3 regions of the Mesorhizobium onobrychidis genome follow, and region 3 is predicted to be linked to each of the others. Evidence: predicted binding sites of a transcription regulator. Region 3 holds the regulator's gene; each other region holds the start of a gene.
The links. The regulator PhoB, encoded in region 3, activates phosphate uptake and scavenging genes when phosphate is short. The targets are predictions, from matches to a motif close to TGTCATNNANCTGTCAT.

Region 1 (6,180 bases), 3.6 Mb from region 3:
ACCAGGCATTTCGCGCTGGCCGCCGACGATGAGCGCGGCGCACCGATGCGCGAATCGTTCGTGAATGCTGCCGACCCGCTGGCGATGCGGATCGCATTTCCCAAGGCGTCGCTGCTCTCAGAATCCGGGCTGGACGACAAGGCGCTGCACGAGACGGATATGGCGGCTCTGGACAAGGCCGCCAAACAGGCCGGCGCCGACCAGGCGCTTGCCGGCAGCATCGTCTGGAGCGACAAGGAATTGGGCTGGATCGCCGACTGGCGGCTGGCCACGGGCGGCAGGACCTACAGCTGGCAGGTGCGCGGCGTCAGCTTCGACGAGGCGTTCCGCGTCGCCATGCGGGGAGCGGCGCAGGTCCTGTCCGGCAACGGTCAGCCATAGGTATGCCGAGTTTCAGGTGATGCCGGCCTGCAAACGGCGGTTTCCTGCGCTTCCAGTACTCGCGTACCTAAACGTACGCTCCGTTCCGGTTCTCGGAACCCACCTGTTTGGTCGCTTCGCGCCCGTCTTCGACTCCGGCTCGGCTTGACCTGAAACTCGGCATACCCCCTCCCTTACGACGCTGGCACAATCGTGCCGCATTGGTCAGCGGCGGGGGCTCGTGGTAAAAGCCACCCGATCCGGAGTTTTGGCGATGAACAAATTCACCCCAGCAAAGCCTGCCGGCGCGCGCAGCGTCGACGAGATCACCGGCAGCCGCCGTTTGCGCCGCATGCGCAAGGCCGATTGGTCGCGCCGCCTCGTCCAGGAGAACCGGCTCTCCGTCGACGACCTGATCTGGCCTATCTTCGTCGTCGACGGGAAAAACATCCGCGAGCCGATCGCCGCCATGCCCGGCGTCTTCCGCCTGTCGCTCGACCTTGCCGTCAAGGAGGCCGAGCGCGCGGCAAAGCTCGGCATTCCGGCGATCGCCACCTTCCCCAATGTCGAGCTCGGCCTGCGCGACCAGACCGGTTCGCACATCCTCGATCCGGAAAACGTCATCAACCGCGCCACGCGCGCCATCAAGCACGCGGTGCCCGAGATCGGCATCATCACCGACGCGGCGCTCGATCCCTTCACCTCGCACGGCCACGACGGCATCTTGCGTGACGGCATCATCGTCAACGACCAGACCGTGGAGCAGGTCACGGCGGCTGCCGTCATCCAGGCCGCGGCCGGCGCCGATATCATTGCCCCGTCCGACATGATGGATGGCCGCATCGGCGCCATCCGCGATGCGCTCGACGCCAATGGTTTTCAGGATGTGGCGATCATGTCCTACGCTACGAAATTCGCTTCCGCCTTCTATGGACCTTATCGCGAGGCGGTCGGCACCGCCGGGCTGCTCAAGGGCGACAAGAAGACCTATTATCTCGACCACGCCAATTCCGATGAGGCCGTGCGCGAGGCCGAGCAGGACCTCGCCGAGGGCGCCGACATGCTGATGGTCAAGCCCGGCCTGCCCTATCTCGACATCATCCGCAGGCTGAAGGACGAATTCCGGATGCCGACCTTCGCCTATCAGGTGTCGGGCGAATATTCGATGATCAAGGCGGCTGCCGCCAATGGCTGGATCGACGGCGACAAGGCGATGCTGGAATCGCTGCTCGCCTTCAAGCGCGCCGGCTGCGACGGCATCCTCACCTATTTCGCGCCCGAAGTGGCGGCGATGCTGAAGGGATGATGCGCATCTGTAGCGCCTAGATCGGGTAACATTCCTTCGTCCAAAGCGCGACATGGCCGCCGCAGGGCAATTGCTTCAGGTTTGCGCTGCCCCTCATTGCCCTGCCGGGCCCCGGTATAGTGACGGGGAGAAAGACGCCTTCGCAAAGGATTTTGCCAATCTCCAACGTTGCAGAAAGCGAGCCGAAGTTGCGACCAGCCCCCCTCGCCCCGTCACTATACGGGGAGAAGGTGCCGGCAGGCGGATGAGGGGCGGCGCCGACATCGACAATTGCTCATTCCAACACGAGTCGAAGCTTCTTTTACTGAATTCCTAAAGCGCGTCGCGTTTGACCGGCCTCATGCGACGCGCTTTAGGTTGTTGTTTTATGCATGTCGTCATCGCAAAACCGCTGCACACTTTTGCGCGACATGCATTAGCGGCCGCCGGCCACCTTCGCTCCTAAAATACCGCTTGCAAAATGCAATCAGTCTGGGCTAAATCAACTGCTTGCATTTCGCAACTGGTTCAGAGCGAGGTACTCATGTCCAAGCTTCGTGTCAACGCATTCACCCTGTCTATCGACGGCTTCGGCGCCGGTCCCGACCAGGACCTGAAAGAGCCGCTGGGCGTCGGCGGGGAAGCCCTGCACAAATGGATGTTGGGCACCCGAACCTTCCGCAAAATGTCCGACGAAGATGACGGGACCACGGATACGGACGACGCGTTCGTGGCGCGCAGCTTCGAAAATATCGGGGCGTGGATAATGGGTCGCAATATGTTCGGACCGATCCGCGGACCCTGGAAGGACGAGAGCTGGAAAGGCTGGTGGGGAGACAATCCGCCCTACCATGTACCGGTCTTCGTGCTCACCCACCATCGGCGGGATCCTATCGTCATGGAGGGCGGCACGACCTTCTATTTCGTGACCGACGGCATCCACTCAGCGCTGGAAAAGGCGAAAGCAGCGGCTGACGGCAAGGATGTGCGGCTCGGCGGCGGGGTCGCCACGATCCGGCAATATCTCCAGGAAAAGCTCATCGACGACATGCATCTGGCGATATCGCCGATGCTGCTCGGCTCAGGCGAGAACCTTTTTGCCGGTATCGACATGCTAAAGCTCGGCTACCGGTGCAGCGAGCAGATCGCGACGCCGAATGCTATGCATGTCATCATCAAGCGCGCGTAGTTCTCACTGCGGGCGCAGCCCTCTGCGCCGCGATCCTTCGCGCCCCTCTGTCCTGCCGGACAGTCCGGCAGGACAGAGGGGGGCGCGAAGGAATGCCGCCCGTCCGGGCCTTTAGCAGTCCCAGATGATTAATACTTCTCCGGCACATAGAGCTCGCGCGGCAGCACCTGGCGCTCGTATTCGGGATTGAAGACGCGGTCGGGCAGCGTGATCTCCTCGTGTGGCACCTCCTGATAAGGCATCTGCTTGAGGAGATGGTCGATGCAGTTCAGCCGCGCCCGCTTCTTGTCGTTGCCCTCGACGATGAACCAGGGCGCTTCGGGAATGTTGGTGCGGGCGAAGGTCTCTTCCTTGGCCTTGGTGTACTGCTCCCAGCGCACGCGCGACTGCAGGTCCATCGGCGACAGCTTCCACTGCTTCATCGGATCATGGATGCGCATCTGGAAACGCATCTGCTGCTCCTCGTCGGTAATGGAGAACCAGTATTTGACCAGCGTGATGCCGGAGCGGACCAGCATGCGCTCGAACTCCGGCACGTCGCGAAAAAACTCCTCGACCTGATCCGGTTCGGCAAATCCCATCACCCTTTCGACGCCGGAGCGGTTGTACCAGGAGCGGTCGAACAGGACGATCTCGCCGCCTGCCGGCAGATGCGGCACGTAGCGCTGGAAATACCACTGCGACTTCTCGCGCTCGGTCGGCGCCGGCAAAGCAACGACGCGGCAGATGCGCGGATTGAGCCGCTGGGTGATGCGCTTGATGACGCCGCCCTTGCCGGCCGAGTCGCGGCCCTCGAAAACCACAACCAGTTTCTTCTTGGTGTAAGCCACCCAGGACTGCAGCTTGATCAATTCGGATTGCAGCGTGATCAGGTCGCGAAAATATTGCTGGCGATCCATCGAGGGCGGATGCGCGTTCTTGTAGATCTTGGCGATTTCCAGCGACAGCGCCGGTTCCGACATTTCCAGCTCGTAGTCTTCGTCGAGCGTGTCGGCGAGCTCCGCCTCCAGCCAGTCCTTGGCGGGAGAATTCTGTTTTGCTTCGGTCATTTATGCTGCTCCGCGTGCACGCCCGTGTCGGCGTCCGGCCTGCCGGCCAAGATCGAACACCTTGAGCCGACTTGCATACAGGCCGGCAATGACGGTTTTATTGCAGCCGGCCTGTGCGCCGGCCGCGCAAATCCGTGAGATGTGATCGATCAACCTCCATGGCATGCACGACAAGCGATGCGAATTGTCCTACAAATGCCAGGCTCCCTCGGGCTGCCTTCGAAGCAGCCCTTCTCAACGCAATTGCGAGGATCTGACATGGAATACCGCACACTCGGCCGTTCCGGCCTGAAGGTTTCGACGCTGACCATGGGTACCATGACCTTCGGTGGCGCCGGCGCATTTTCGGCGGTCGGCAAGACCGATCTCGACGAGGCGCGCCGGATGATCGACCTCTGCATCGACGCCGGCATCAATCTCATCGACACCGCCAATGTCTATTCGAATGGGCTTTCGGAAGAGATCATCGGCGACGCGCTCGGCGGCAAGCGCAAGGGCGACGTGCTGATCGCCTCCAAGGCGCGCATGCGGATCGGCGACGGTCCCAACGATGAGGGCCTGTCGCGCTATCATCTGATCCGCGAGTGCGAGAAGAGCCTGAAGCGCCTCAGGACCGACGTCATCGACATCTATTTCCTGCACGAATGGGACGGCACGACGCCGCTCGAGGAGACCATCGCCGCGCTCGACACGCTCGTCAGCCAGGGCAAGGTCCGCTATGTCGGCTGTTCCAACTATTCCGGCTGGCAAGTGATGAAGGCGCTGGGGATCAGCGACCGCCAGCACCAGCCGCGCTTCGTCACACAGCAGATCCACTACACGCTGGAAGCACGCGAAGCCGAATATGAACTGCTGCCGATCTCGGTCGACCAGGGGCTTGGCGTGCTGGTGTGGAGCCCGCTCGCCGGTGGACTGCTGTCCGGCAAATACAACCGCGACCAGGCCACCGCCCGCCAGCTCAGCGGCTGGTCTGAACCGCCGATCCGTGATGAGGACCGACTATGGCGGATCGTCGACGTGCTTGCCTATATCGGCAACAACCATGGCGTGTCGGCGGCGCAGGTGGCGCTTGCCTGGCTGCTCGGCCGGCCGGCCATCAGCTCGCTGGTCATCGGCGGCCGGACCGAAGCACAGTTCAAGGACAATATCGCCGCTGCAAGCCTGGTGCTGACCAGCGATGAGCGGGCACGCCTCGACGCAGTCAGCCGCCCGCCCGTTCTCTACCCCTATTGGCACCAGCAGTTCACGGCAAAAGAGCGGTTTGGTCCGGCCGATCTGGTTCTTGACCGTGAAGGTGTCTGACAACGGATCCGGATCAGGTCGAAGGTCGCTGCGGGCTTAGCCGGAGATAAAACGCCAGACCTCGGGATCAGGCTCGATCTGGCCGCTGAGCACGAAATACTTGTAGAGCACGAGCAAGCAGATCGCCTGCTCGGCCCGTTCGTCGGCGAATTTGCGGCAATAGGCGTTGGCGGCGGCAATGATGCGTTCGGCCTCAGTCGGATGCCGTTCGAGATATTGCACCCGCTCGGCAAGATCCGTGAAATCAGGTTCGAGCGGCACATAGTGGACGTTGGCCACGAGATCGCTTTCGGCGAACCATGTCTCGTATGTCGGCGGCGGCATCAGGCACAACGAATTCGAACTCATGATCCATTTGAGGTTGGTCGCCACATCGTTGCCTTCGAGCGAAATGATGTAGCGACAGCGCCGCTGCTGGTCGATGCTCAGATAAGGCTTGCGATATGCCGGCGCTGCCGTCGGTTTGGGCGTGCCGACATCGCAAAAGGGCAGATCGCGCGCGGCCTCCAGAAGCAAGGTCCTTATTGGGTTGTTGAGCTCGCCGCGCCACACCGCAACCGGAAGCTTGTCCGCGAAGGCTACATCGTCGGCGGGCATGTGGAAGTGGCGGAACTTGTTGAGCTTGAACAGGACCCCGTTCCTGTTATCGCCGGCGATCGGCCGATCCTTGACGATCGACGGCATCGCAGGCACTTCGACGACGTCGCCGAATTCGAGGTCGATGCGCAAATCGGGATCGAAGTAGCGGGTAAATTCCTTCAGATCGTAGTAATACATGCTCCGGCCTCTCGGTAGCCGGCTGACCGGCACGGCCCCGGCGCTCGGCGCGAAAGCGTCCTGCAATCTGTTGTAGTAGTTGAGACGCGCGCGGACCGATCCGTCCGAAAGCCTGGCCTGATCGAGCAGCCCGGCGAGCCTGCGGCGGAACAGCGCCTGCGGTGCGATATCGCGCACGGCATTGCGCGCATAGTAGAATAGCTTCTGTGCGTTTCTTT
Region 2 (6,180 bases), 490 kb from region 3:
ATGCGCTTTTCGCGGCCGGCGCCGAATAGCTGCAAAGCCGGCGAACGATGCATCTTTGGATTGTCGAATTTCGGCGTCGGCGAAGGGTCCATCACGTAACGACCCTCGACCTTGACCGGATAGGCGTAGGTGGTGGCGATGCGGCCGTGCCTGGCAATGTCCTCGTAGAGCTTCACATGCATGAGGCCGTATTCTTCCAGTGCATGCATTTTTCGCGTTTCCGTCTCGCGCGGCTCGAGGAAGCGCAGCGGCTCCGGGATCGGCACCTGATAGACCAGCACCTGGCCCGATGACAGCGGATGTTCGGGGATGCGGTGGCGGGTCTGGATGATGGTCGCCTTCGCCGTCTCAGTGGTGACGGCGACATTTGCAACCTTCTTGAAGAAGGCGCGGATCGAAACCGCATTGGTGGTATCGTCGGCGCCCTGGTCGATGACCTTCAGCACATCGTCCGGACCGATGATCGAAGCCGTTACCTGGACGCCTCCGGTACCCCAGCCATAAGGCATCGGCATCTCGCGCGAGGCGAACGGCACCTGATAGCCGGGAATGGCGATACCCTTGAGGATCGCGCGGCGGATCATCCGCTTGGTCTGCTCGTCGAGATAGGCGAAGTTGTAGGTGGCGATGTCGGTCATGGTGATCGCTTCCGCTTTGTGCTACCGAATTGACTTCCAAGACGAGGAGAAAGGGCCAGACTCAGATGACCCCAACCGGATGGATGCACATCGGAATCCTGTTGCTGGTGTTCGTCGGCGTGGTTGCCTTTGTCCTTCGAAGGATGGTTCGTCCCGCGCCGAAGGAAGCCGCCGATGGCGAGACCGTTGGCGGCAGTAGCGGCTACGGCGGATCTGGAGGGGTATAGCGGCCATTCCCACGAGATCATGGTGGTGGAGCTAACTGAAGTCATTCCGCGGCCTGCCTCTTCTCCTCGGCCTTGCCGGCATTCTCGCGGGCGTCGTGCTCGGCGCGCATGCGGCGCACCAGGTCGAGCTCGGCCTGGAAGTCGACATAGTGCGGCAGCTTGAGGTGCTCGACGAAGCCGGTCGCCTGGACGTTGTCGGAATGCGAGATGACGAACTCCTCGTCCTGGGCGGCGGCGACAACGTCTTCGCCGAATTCCGAGGCGCGCAACGCCCGGTCGCACAGCGCCATGGCCATCGCCTTGCGCTCGCTCTGGCCGAAGACGAGGCCGTAGCCGCGGGTGAACTGCGGCGGCGCCTTGGCCGAGCCTTTGAACTGATTGACCATCTGGCACTCGGTGACACGCACGGGGCCGAGCGGTACTGGGAATGGCAGCTCCGGCACGTCCAGTTCCAGCTCGACCTCGCCGATGCGAACCTCGCCGACAAAGGGATGGTTGCGCGCATAGCCGCGCTGGGTGGAGTAGCCGAGCGCCAGCAAAAAACCCTCATCGCCGCGTGACAGCGCCTGCAGGCGGATGTCGCGCGCCATCGGAAATTCCAGCGGCTCGCGGGTGATGTCGCCCGGGATATGGTCCTGCGGCATGTCGCCATCAGGCTCGATCAGGCCTTCGCGGGCGAGGATGGCGGAGACACGCGGCATGGCGTCCGCGTCGCTGGCACGCTGCAGCGGCTCGGCGACGTCGCCGCCCGCGGCAAGCGCGGGATCGAGCAGCCGGTGGGTGTAGTCGAAGGTCGGGCCGAGCAGCTGGCCGCCGGGAAGATCCTTGTAGGTCGCCGACACGCGCCGCTCGACCAGCATCGCGCCGGTGTCGATCGCCTTGGTGTAGCCGAAGCGTGGCAGCGTCGTGCGATAGGCGCGAACCAGGAAGATCGCCTCGATCATGTCGCCGCGCGCCTGAACGATGGCCAGCGCCGCCAATTCACGATCGTAGAGCGAGCCTTCGCTCATCACCCGGTCGACGCCGAGCGCCAGTTGCTCGACGATCTGGTCGAGGCGAAGCGCCGGCACCGAACGGTCGCCGCGGCGGCGGTCGGCGAGCAGGGCGTGGGCGTTGGCAATTGCGGCTTCGCCGCCTTTTACCGCGACATACATATCACGCCTCCATCGTCTTGATGCGCGTCGTGCGCGGCAGGCAGGCAACGCCGTCAGGGGTGGCGAGGACGATGTCGATGCCACGGGGAAAACGCTGGTTGTTCTGCTTCCACTGCTCGACGAAGTGGCGCGGCATCTGCGCCGGCGCGATTGTCGCGGTTCTTTCGATGCCAGGACCTTCGAGCAACAGAGGGGCGCCTGAAACGAGATCGCCGACCTGCAGGATCAGCGTCGTGGAGCGGTCGGGATAGTCCTGGGTGCCTTGCGAAAAGCCGTCGAGCGCCATCATCTCGGCCGGCGTGGCGATCAGCGCGAAATGCGCGTCGGCCGGCGTATTGGCCAGCGGCGCGCCGGTGTGGAAGCCAAGCCAGGATCTCACCGCTGCTGGGGCCTGCAAAGCGAGATCGAGCCAGAGCGGCGTGTCGTTGTCGCACAGCGCCAGCGCGATGGCGCCCGCGGTGGCCGACAGTGGTGCCGGCGGGCGGGCAAAGATCGGCAGGGGCTGCAGGGTGCCTGGCCGCGCCATCGCATCCATCACGGCGCGGAACACCGTCTGGGCGTCGAACACCGGATCGGAAAAGCCGCCCTCGATCGCTTGCGTTGCGATATCCATCAGTCTTCTCCGCGTACCATGGTGAAGAAATCGACCTTCGTTGCCGCCGTCTCGGCGCGCCGCCGTTCACGTGCGCTGGCCAGTTCGGCCTGCAGCGGCGCAATGAGTTTGGTCTCGACCTCGTTACGGCGGGCGGGATCCTGCCAGAGCGCGTCCGCTATCGCCGCCAGTTTTGCTTTCTGCTTGTCACGGCCCATCGTATAGCAGTGGCCGACCTGCCCGGATGTGAGCCGGACGGCGGCGCGGGTGACCGTCGCCTCGCCGACATTGAACGGCGCGCCGCCACCGCCGATGCGGCCACGCACGGTGACCAGGCCGGTTTCGGGACCGCGCAGGAGTTCCGCTTCCGAAGGCAGGCCGGCTTCGTTCCAGAGGCGGACGATATCGTCGCCGGTCGATTGCGCCAGCGTCGCCATGACGGCCTTGCGCTCAGCCTGTTCGCGCGCTTCCTGTCCTCGCATGGCGGCCATTCCTTCTCGTTGCAAATTTGTATAATGATGTAGACAATTATACAAATTATACCTATTCTCTAGAGCGTGTCCATGACGGATGGATGACAGGGCGAAAAAGATCGGGGCAAAGAGATGATCGGTCAGCAGATGGCCAGCAGCTTAGAGCGGCGCACCGGCATCTCACTGTGGCGGCAGATAGCCGACCAGATCCTGCATTCGATCGCCGTCGGCGAGTTTGCCGAGAATGCCGCGCTGCCACCGGAAGTCGCACTGGCCGAGCGCTATGGCGTCAACCGCCATACGGTGCGCAGCGCCATCGCAGCACTTGTGCAGGATGGCGTGCTCAGGGCCGAGCAGGGGCGCGGCACTTTCGTGCTGTCGCGCAAGCGGCTGTCCTATCCGATCGGCGCGCGCACCCGCTTTTCGGCGGGCCTGCAAGGGCAGGCGTTGGAGCGCCGCAGCGTGCTGCTCGAAGCGGCGGTCGAGCCGGCCAGCCGGCGCGTCGCCGAAGGGCTGGGGCTTGCCAAGGGTTCGAGTGTTATACGCCTTGAGACACGCGGCGAAGCCGATGGGCAGCCGGTCTCGCGGGCCACCGGCTGGTTCGACGCAGAACGCTTCGCGGGCATCGATGCAGCCATGGCCGAAACCGGATCTATCACCGCCTCGCTCGAGCGTTTCGGCATTGGCGACTATCTCAGGCAATCGACGGTGTTGTCGGCCCGCCACGCCGACGCCGCCGACCTTGCCGATCTCGATCTGCAGCCCGGCGCCATCGTGCTGGTCACGGTCGCTGTCAACGTCACGCCGGACGGTCAGCCGATCCAGTTCGCCGAAACGCGGTTTCCGGCCGAGCGGGTCGAGCTCAAATTATCGGCGCTTTAAGGTGTGTTGATATTCAGGTGAGGCCAGCCTGCAAATGGCGGTTTCCTGCGCTTCCGGTACTTGCGTACCCAAAAGTACGCTGGGTTCCGGTTCTCGGAACCCACCTGTTTGGTCGCTTCGCGCCCGTCTTCGACTCCGACTCGGCCTGACCTGAATCTCAACACACCTTGGTGCATCTTTGCAGCCAAGTGGAATAATAACAAACCGGATGCCCTGTTTTGACGCATCTCGCGTTAGGGCGTTCATCCGACCTGGATGACGGCCTTGATCAGGCCGGATTTCTCGTGCGCCCAACGGGCAAGATCACGCGGTGTGTCGCCAAGCGTCGTGCGATGGGTGACGAGCTTTGTCAGCGGCACCGCGCCGTTGCGGATCGAAGCGGCGACATGGTCGAAATCGGCGCGCAGCGCGTTGCGGCTGCCGATGAGCGTCATCTCGCGCTTGTGGAATTCGGGGTCGGAAAAGACTATGTCGTCCTTGACGACGCTGACCAGGACCAGCGTCCCGCCATGCGCGACATGGGCGAAGGCCGACTGGACGGACTGGGTGTTGCCGGTGGCATCGAAAATCACGTCAAAACCTTCGCCGCCGGTCGCCTCGCGCACCAGATCGGTCGCAGACTGCCGCGAACCGTCGAGGGTGGCGAAGCCGAGTTCGCTTGCGGCGAAGCCCAGCCTTTCCGCGCTCATGTCGAGCAGCGTCGCGTCGAGACCGGCGATACGGGCAAACAGCGCCGTGCCGAGCCCGATCGGCCCGGCGCCGATGACCAGCGTGCGCGCGCCGGGATTAGCCAGCGAGCGGCGCACGGCATGCGCCCCGATCGCCAGGAATTCGACGGCGGCGGCGTCGGCCAGCGACAGGCCGTTTGCCGGATAGAGATTTTGCGCCGGCACCAGGATCCGCTCGCGCATGGCGCCGTCGCGGTGGACGCCGAGCACCTCGATCCTGACGCAGCAATTCGGCTTTCCCTGCCGGCAGGCGATGCATTTGCCGCAGGCGAGATAGGGGTTGATGATCACCGGTTCGCCGACGGCCAGATCGACGCCTTCTCCGACCTCGATCACGGTTCCCGACACTTCATGGCCCATGATGCGGGGATAGGCGAGGAACGGATGCTTGCCCTCGAAGATGTGATAATCGGTGCCGCAGATGCCGACATGACTGACCGCGACCAGCGCCCAGCCCGGCGGTGGTGTGCTCGGCGTTGGGCGCTCTTCCAGAACAAGCTCACCGGGCGAACGGCAGACGACGGCTTTCATGCTTTGATCCAGTCGATTCATTGCACCGCAGCCCGTCGGCTATCGCCGGGCCAGCGGTTGTTAAGATGATCTACTTGCCGCGGCGGCGCAGGCCGTCGAAATAGACGATGACGATGATCAGCACGCCGGTAATGATGCGCTGCCAGAAGGCATTGACGTTCAAAAGATTAGCGCCGTTGTTGATGGTGGCGAGGATGAAGGCGCCGAGCAGCGGTCCGTGCACCGAGCCGACGGCGCCGAACAGCGAGGTGCCGCCGATCACCGACGAGGCGATCGCCTGCAATTCCCACCCCTCCGCCTGCGTCGGATTGCCGATGCCGATGCGCGACGCGAGCAGCACACCGACGAAAGCCGCGCACAGGCCCGACAGCGTATAGGCCATGTAGATGGTGCGCTGGACGTTGACACCGGAAAGCCGCGATGCCTCGGCGTTGGAGCCGACCGAGAATAGATACCGGCCCCAGCGGCTGTGATGCAGGAAGATGTAGGCGGGGATGCCGACGAGGATCACCATCCAGAACAGATTGGGGACGCCGAGGAACGAGCCGCGCGAAAACAGCTGGAACGCGTCGTTGTTGATCGAGATCGAGTTGCCGTTGGTCATCAAAAGGCCGATGCCGCGCAGCGAGGTCAGTGTCGCCAGCGTGATGATGAAGGGCGGCAGGCCCATCTTGACGATGCCGAAACCGTGGAACAGGCCGATGGCGACGCCGACCAGCAAGGTGATCAGGATGGCGAGGAACATCGGCACGCCGGCATTGATCAGCATCGCTGCGATGACGGTTGCGAAGCCAACGACGGCGCCGACGGAAAGGTCGATACCTCCGGTGATGATGACGAAGGTCTGGCCGACCGCCAGGATGGCGATCATCGAACCTTGCCGCAGCAGGTTCGAGATGTTGTTGGCGGAGGCGAAGCTCGGCGTCGCCACCGACAGGATGACCCACAACAATAC
Region 3 (6,180 bases):
ATCAGGAGTTCGATAGCGCCAAGACGCTTGCAGCCTTCGCACTCGGCCTGGTGCTGTTCTGCATCACGCTTACCCTCAACATCGTCGCTTTGCGCGTCGTCCAGAAATACCGAGAGCAATATGACTGATGCGATCGCGTCATTCGGCGCCGGCGGACGGCCGGTCAGCATTCATACCGACGATGCCGCGAAGGTGCGGCTGAAGGGTCGTTACCGCACGGAAACATGGTTCAAATGGCTAGGCGCCGCAGCCGTCGCGTTGGCCGGCTTATTCCTTGTGCTGCTCCTGTCGACGATCGTCACGCAGGCGATCCCGGCGCTGCGGCAGAACTATCTGACGCTGCCGATCGATCTTTCGGCGGCCAAGGTCGACCCGGCGAAACTCGACGCCGCCAACTACGACGCCATCGCTCAGGAAGCGCTTACGGCAAAATTTCCTGATGTGACGAGCCGTCAGGACAAGCGCCTGCTGCGCGGACTGATTTCCACCGGCACAGGCGTCTTCCTGCGCAAAGATATTGCGGCTGATCCGGGGATGCTCGGAGGAACGGTGGACTATGCGGTTCCACTTGACGATTTTGCCGACCTTTATCTCAAGGGGTTGCTTGCCGACGTCGGTTCGGACGAAGCGATTTCGACAAGCGTCACGCCTTCGGAAACCAGCGGCGACATCGATCTTACCTTCGGCGACGACGCCATGCTGACGCTGGCGCGTGGCCATGGTGCGACCGAGGGCGAAAACGGTATGCTCACGCTGACGAGCGGCGCATCGTCGCTGCTGGTCGCGTTCAATGGCGGTACGGTCAAGCTGACCGCGCTGTCGCCTGGGGCCAACGGGACGGCGGTCGCAAAGGGCACGGTGATCGAGGCGCTGGACAGCACGGCGCCCGCAGCGAGCGGCCAGGCATTCCTGCGCGTCATCGACACGCCGGAAGCATCGCGAAAGATTTCCGACAAGATGATCGTCTGGCTCGACACGCTGAAGAGCGCCGGCCTGATCGAAAGCCGGTTCAACTCGATCTTCTTCTTCACCGGCGCAAGCCGCGAGCCGGAACTGGCCGGTGTCTGGGGCGCGGTCGTCGGATCGTTCCTGACCATGATCGTTACGCTCGCCATCGCCTTCCCGATCGGCGTTTCGGCGGCGATCTATCTTGAGGAATTTGCCCCCAAGAACCGGCTGACGACGATCATCGAAGTGAATATCAACAATCTGGCGGCGGTGCCTTCGATCGTCTTCGGCCTGCTTGGACTTGCCGTATTCCTGAATTTCTTCGGCATGCCGCGCTCAGCCCCGGTGGTCGGCGGCATGGTGCTGGCGCTGATGACCCTGCCGATCATCATTATCGCCTCGCGCGCTTCGTTGCGCGCCGTGCCACCGTCGATCCGGGAGGCGGCGCTTGGCATCGGAGCGTCCAAGGTCCAGACCGTATTCCATCACGTCCTGCCGCTGGCGATGCCGGGTATCATGACCGGCACCATCCTCGGAATGGCGCATGCGCTGGGTGAAACCGCGCCGCTGCTGATGATCGGCATGGTCGCCTTCATCGTCGACATTCCCGGCGGCTTCACCGATCCCGCGACGATCCTGCCGGTGCAGATATTCATGTGGGCCGATTTCCCGGAAGCCGGGTTCCAGCAGAAGACTTCGGCGGCGATTTTGATTTTGCTGCTGTTTTTGGTCATCATGAATGCCATCGCGGTGATACTGCGCAGGCGCTTCGAGCGGCGCTGGTAAGGAGTAGAGGATATGAACATCATGACGGAAGCCGGCGTCGAACAGAAACTGAGTAGCGGAACCAACGCCCCTTCGATCAAGATGAAGGGCGACAAGGTCTCTGTTCATTACGGCGAGAAGCGAGCTCTGTTCGACGTGGATCTCGATGTCCGCGAGAACCAGGTGACGGCGTTGATCGGCCCATCGGGCTGTGGCAAGTCGACCTTCCTGCGTTGCCTGAACCGAATGAACGACACCATCGATATCGCGCGAGTGAGCGGCAAGATCACACTCGACGGCGAGGATGTCTACGACCCGAAAATCGATGTCGTCGAGCTGCGAGCTCGCGTCGGCATGGTATTCCAGAAGCCGAACCCGTTTCCCAAGTCGATCTATGAAAACGTCGCTTACGGTCCGCGCATTCACGGCCTCGCCAGGAGCAAGGCCGAGTTGGACGGCATCGTTGAATCGAGCCTGAAGAACGCCGGTCTGTTCAACGAGGTCAAGGATCGCCTGCTCGAGTCGGGCACCGGTCTCTCCGGCGGACAGCAGCAGCGCCTGTGCATCGCGCGCGCCATCGCCGTGTCGCCGGAAGTGATCCTGATGGACGAGCCCTGTTCGGCGCTCGATCCGATCGCCACCGCCCGCGTCGAGGAACTGATTGACGAACTGCGCCAGAACTACACGATCGTCATCGTCACTCATTCGATGCAGCAGGCAGCGCGCGTGTCGCAACGCACGGCGATGTTCCATCTCGGCTATCTGGTCGAGGAGGGCGCGACCGACAAGATGTTCACCAACCCCGACGACAAGCGCACCCAGGACTACATCACCGGCCGGTTCGGCTGAGCGGTCCGGCGGCGAATTTCGAACACGAGGACAGTATCATGGGTGAACACACCGTCGCGTCTTTCGACGAGGAACTGGAGCACATCGACAGGCTGATCCGCGATATGGACGAGCTCGCCGCCGCGATGGTCGCAGCCTCGATCCGCGCGTTGCTTGCATCAGACAATGCGATGGCGCAGCGCGTCGTCTCGGACGACGCCATCATGGATGCCCGGCAGCGCGAACTCGACGATAGTGCGATCACGCTGATCGCCAAGCGGCAGCCGATGGCGCAAGATCTGCGCGCAGTGGTTGGCGCAATCCGCATGGCCGGCGATCTCGAGCGCATCGGCGACCTGGCCAAGAACATAGCCAAGCGGGTCAGCGCAGTCGGGCAGAGCGCCACGCCGCGTAATCTCTCGCACGGTATCGACGCGATGGCGGATCTCGTTCTTGTGCAGCTTCGCGGCGTGGTCGAGCACTATGTGTCGCGTAATGCCGGCGCGTTGAAAGAACTGCGCGCCGACGACCAGAAGATCGACGTGAAATACACGGCGGTTTTTCGCGAACTCCTGACCTACATGATGGAGGATCCGCGCAACATCACCGCCTGCACGCATCTTCTGTTCTGCGCCAAGAATCTCGAGCGTATCGGCGATCATGTCACCAACATCGCCGAAAACGCCTACTTTGTCGTGACCGGGCAGCAATTGCCGGCGGATCGCCCGAAGCTAGACGAAACGACGATGTCGGCGCCGGCGACATGACAGGAGTGACCGGCCGATGATCGCGCCGCGCATCATGGTGGTGGAGGATGAAGAGCCGCTGGGCGTCCTCCTCCGTTACAATCTGGAATCCGAAGGTTATCAGGTCGAGGTGGTGACGCGCGGCGACGAGGCCGAAATCCGGCTGCAGGAAAACGTGCCCGATCTCCTGGTGCTCGACTGGATGGTGCCGGCGGTTTCCGGCATCGAACTTTGCAGGCGCCTTCGGGTGCGTCCCGAAACTGAGCGGCTGCCGATCATCATGCTTACCGCGCGCGGTGAGGAGAGCGACCGGGTGCGCGGCCTTTCCACCGGAGCCGACGACTATCTGGTCAAGCCGTTCTCGACGCCGGAATTCATGGCCAGGGTCAAGGCGCTGCTGCGCCGCGCCAAGCCCGAAGTGCTGTCCAGCGTGCTTAAGGTCGGCGACATCGTGCTCGATCGCGAATCGCACAGGGTCTATCGCAAGAAGAGCGAGATCCGGCTCGGGCCGACCGAATTCCGGCTGCTCGAATTCATGATGCGGCACCCGGGTCGGGTCTTCTCGCGCAGCCAGTTGCTCGACAATGTCTGGGGCGAGACGATCTACATCGACGAGCGCACGGTGGACGTCCATGTCGGACGGTTGCGCAAGGCGGTCAACAATGGTCGCATGCCCGATGTCATCCGCACCATCCGCGGCGCGGGCTATGCGATCAGGGAAGACTAGGGATGTGCTGATATTCGGGTGATGCCGGCCTGCGAATGGCGATTTCCTGCGCTTCCGGTACTCACGTACCCAAAGTACGCTCCGTTCCGGTTTTCGGAACCCGCCCAGTCCGGTCGCTTCGCGCCCGTCTTCGAGCCCGGCGCGGACTGACCTGAATCTCAAGACATCCCCAAGTCGCAATCCGCCTTTGTTCCTTGCCTTTCGGACTCAGGCCACGTCCTTCCTGATCGTGCCGGACCTTCCTTGCGCGCCCGGCGCGAAAATCTCCTGGTCGACGAAGCTCAGCGCCCGCATCGCGCAGCCTTCGCGGATCAGCGGCAGCTCGTTTGGCTCGGTGTCGAAGGAAATCGAACCCGAATGCTGGCCGCCGGCGGTCTGGGCTATGGCCTCGCGCAGGGCCGGCTCGATCAGGTCGAAGGCGGCAGCGCTGGCGCCGACCATGGCGACCGGCGCCGGATCGATCAGCGCGAACAGGCTGCCGAGCCCGAAGCCGAGCGCTTCGCCGGCCTTGCGGTAGGCTTCGCGTTCCGGTCCGTCCGTCTCGCGCGCCCGGGCCGCCAGTGCCCGCATCTCGGCGTCGCTGACGTCGGCGACCGGCTCGGCGTTCTCGCTCAATTGCCTTGCGTTGCGCCAGATAGCATAGTTGCCGGCATAGGCCTCGACGCAGCCGCGCCGCCCGCAGCGACAGAGCGCGCCGCCCGGCCGATGGATCATGTGGCCGAATTCGCCGCCCGAGGAATGGGTGCCGGTGAACAGTTCGCCTTTCAGCACCAGCCCCATACCGATGCCGTGCGAGAGCAGGATGGCGATGAAATCGTCGCGGTAACGATCCGGGTCGCGCCAGCGCAGCGCCACGGCCATCATGTTGCAGTCGTTCTCCATGATGGCCGGAATGCCGAACTCGCGTTCCAGAATGTCGGCGAAGGCGATGTTCGTCTGCGGCGTGATCGGCGACCACAACATGGCGCGCGCATGGGAATCGGTGATCCCCTGGATCGCCAGCGCGATGCGGGCGACGCTTTGGACATCGAGGTCGGGGTCTTCGAGCCGGCGCCGGACAATGGCGACACATTCGTCGATCAGCTCGTCGCGCGACATGGTCAGCGTGTCCAGCCGGCGCTGTTCCTCGGCGACCACCTGTCCGGCATAATCGATGACGGCGACCGACAGGAAATTCAGCGACAACACGACGGCCAACACCGCAGCGGCTTCCGGATTGAGGCTGAGCCCGACCTGCGGCCGGCCGCGTTTCAGCGAAGTGGTCTCGCTGGCCTTGCTCTCGGTTAGGATGCCTTCTTGGATCAGGTCGGAAGAGATCGCCGATATGGTCGAATGGCTGAGGCCGGTGGTCGCGGCGATCTCGGTCCGCGACGGCTGGCCTGCGCGCCGTATGGCCGAAATCACCATCGCCCGGTTGCGCCGGCGCAAATCGTCATGACGAATTCCAACCGACATTCTTTTGCTTCCTCCCTATTGCCGCGGCCGCTCATGAATCGGAAGCCGTCGGTAATATCAGACAAATACTGGCAGAAGCAGAAGGCCCTGTCATTGTTTATTCCGAGGCTCGAAAAAATTCGGCAGGAGCATCAAAATCCATCAGAATTGATGTTGACAGCGCTTCGGCGTTGGACCAGTATTTTTTCGGGGCTCGAAAAAATAGGGCCTCTTGTGCCGGCCTTCGGGCCAGTGTGGGCGCGCCGTACGCGGCGCAGGGAGGAAAATCATGAAGAGATTCGCAGCCGCCATTCTGGCGGGGGTAGCCATGTCGCTGACGCTCGCATCGGCCGCGCAGGCCAAGGACAAGGTCATTGGCGTTTCGTGGTCGAACTTCCAGGAAGAGCGTTGGAAGACCGACGAAGCCGCCATGAGGACGGCGATCGAGGCCGCCGGCGACAAGTATATTTCCGCCGATGCACAGTCCAATCCCGGCAAGCAGCTGACCGATGTCGAGAGCCTGATCTCGCAGGGCGCCAACGCGCTGATCATCCTTGCGCAGGATGCCTCGGCCATTGGGCCGGCGGTGCAGAAAGCGCTGGACGAAGGCATTCCGGTCGTCGGCTATGACCGGCTGATCGAGAACAAGGACGTGTTCTATCTGACCTTCGACAACCAGGAAGTCGGCCGCATGCAGGCCCGTGAAGTGTTCAAGGTGGCGCCGGAAGGCAA

Region 1: a site for PhoB is predicted at 3,972-3,988, ahead of ppk2 (polyphosphate kinase 2). Genes of this name have one in related genera too.
Region 2: a site for PhoB is predicted at 3,175-3,191, ahead of phnF (phosphonate metabolism transcriptional regulator PhnF). Genes of this name have one in related genera too.

What each region holds. Positions count from the first base shown of each region.
Region 1 is NZ_CP062229.1:4,930,099-4,936,278, forward strand. It holds gene IHQ72_RS24580 (DUF8605 domain-containing protein) at 1-381, shown strand, start outside; gene hemB (porphobilinogen synthase) at 635-1,666, shown strand; gene IHQ72_RS24590 (dihydrofolate reductase family protein) at 2,190-2,834, shown strand; gene ppk2 (polyphosphate kinase 2) at 2,963-3,883, opposite strand; gene IHQ72_RS24600 (aldo/keto reductase) at 4,142-5,185, shown strand; gene IHQ72_RS24605 (glycosyl transferase family 90) at 5,222-6,180, opposite strand, start outside.
Region 2 is NZ_CP062229.1:1,869,436-1,875,615, forward strand. It holds gene IHQ72_RS09205 (alpha-D-ribose 1-methylphosphonate 5-phosphate C-P-lyase PhnJ) at 1-638, opposite strand, end outside; gene IHQ72_RS09210 (carbon-phosphorus lyase complex subunit) at 907-2,019, opposite strand; gene phnH (phosphonate C-P lyase system protein PhnH) at 2,021-2,632, opposite strand; gene phnG (phosphonate C-P lyase system protein PhnG) at 2,632-3,093, opposite strand; gene phnF (phosphonate metabolism transcriptional regulator PhnF) at 3,217-3,966, shown strand; gene IHQ72_RS09230 (zinc-binding alcohol dehydrogenase family protein) at 4,209-5,225, opposite strand; gene IHQ72_RS09235 (ABC transporter permease) at 5,296-6,180, opposite strand, start outside.
Region 3 is NZ_CP062229.1:1,375,394-1,381,573, forward strand. It holds gene pstC (phosphate ABC transporter permease subunit PstC) at 1-128, shown strand, start outside; gene pstA (phosphate ABC transporter permease PstA) at 121-1,734, shown strand; gene pstB (phosphate ABC transporter ATP-binding protein PstB) at 1,747-2,562, shown strand; gene phoU (phosphate signaling complex protein PhoU) at 2,601-3,308, shown strand; gene phoB (phosphate regulon transcriptional regulator PhoB) at 3,325-4,014, shown strand; gene IHQ72_RS06725 (ROK family protein) at 4,222-5,469, opposite strand; gene xylF (D-xylose ABC transporter substrate-binding protein) at 5,738-6,180, shown strand, end outside.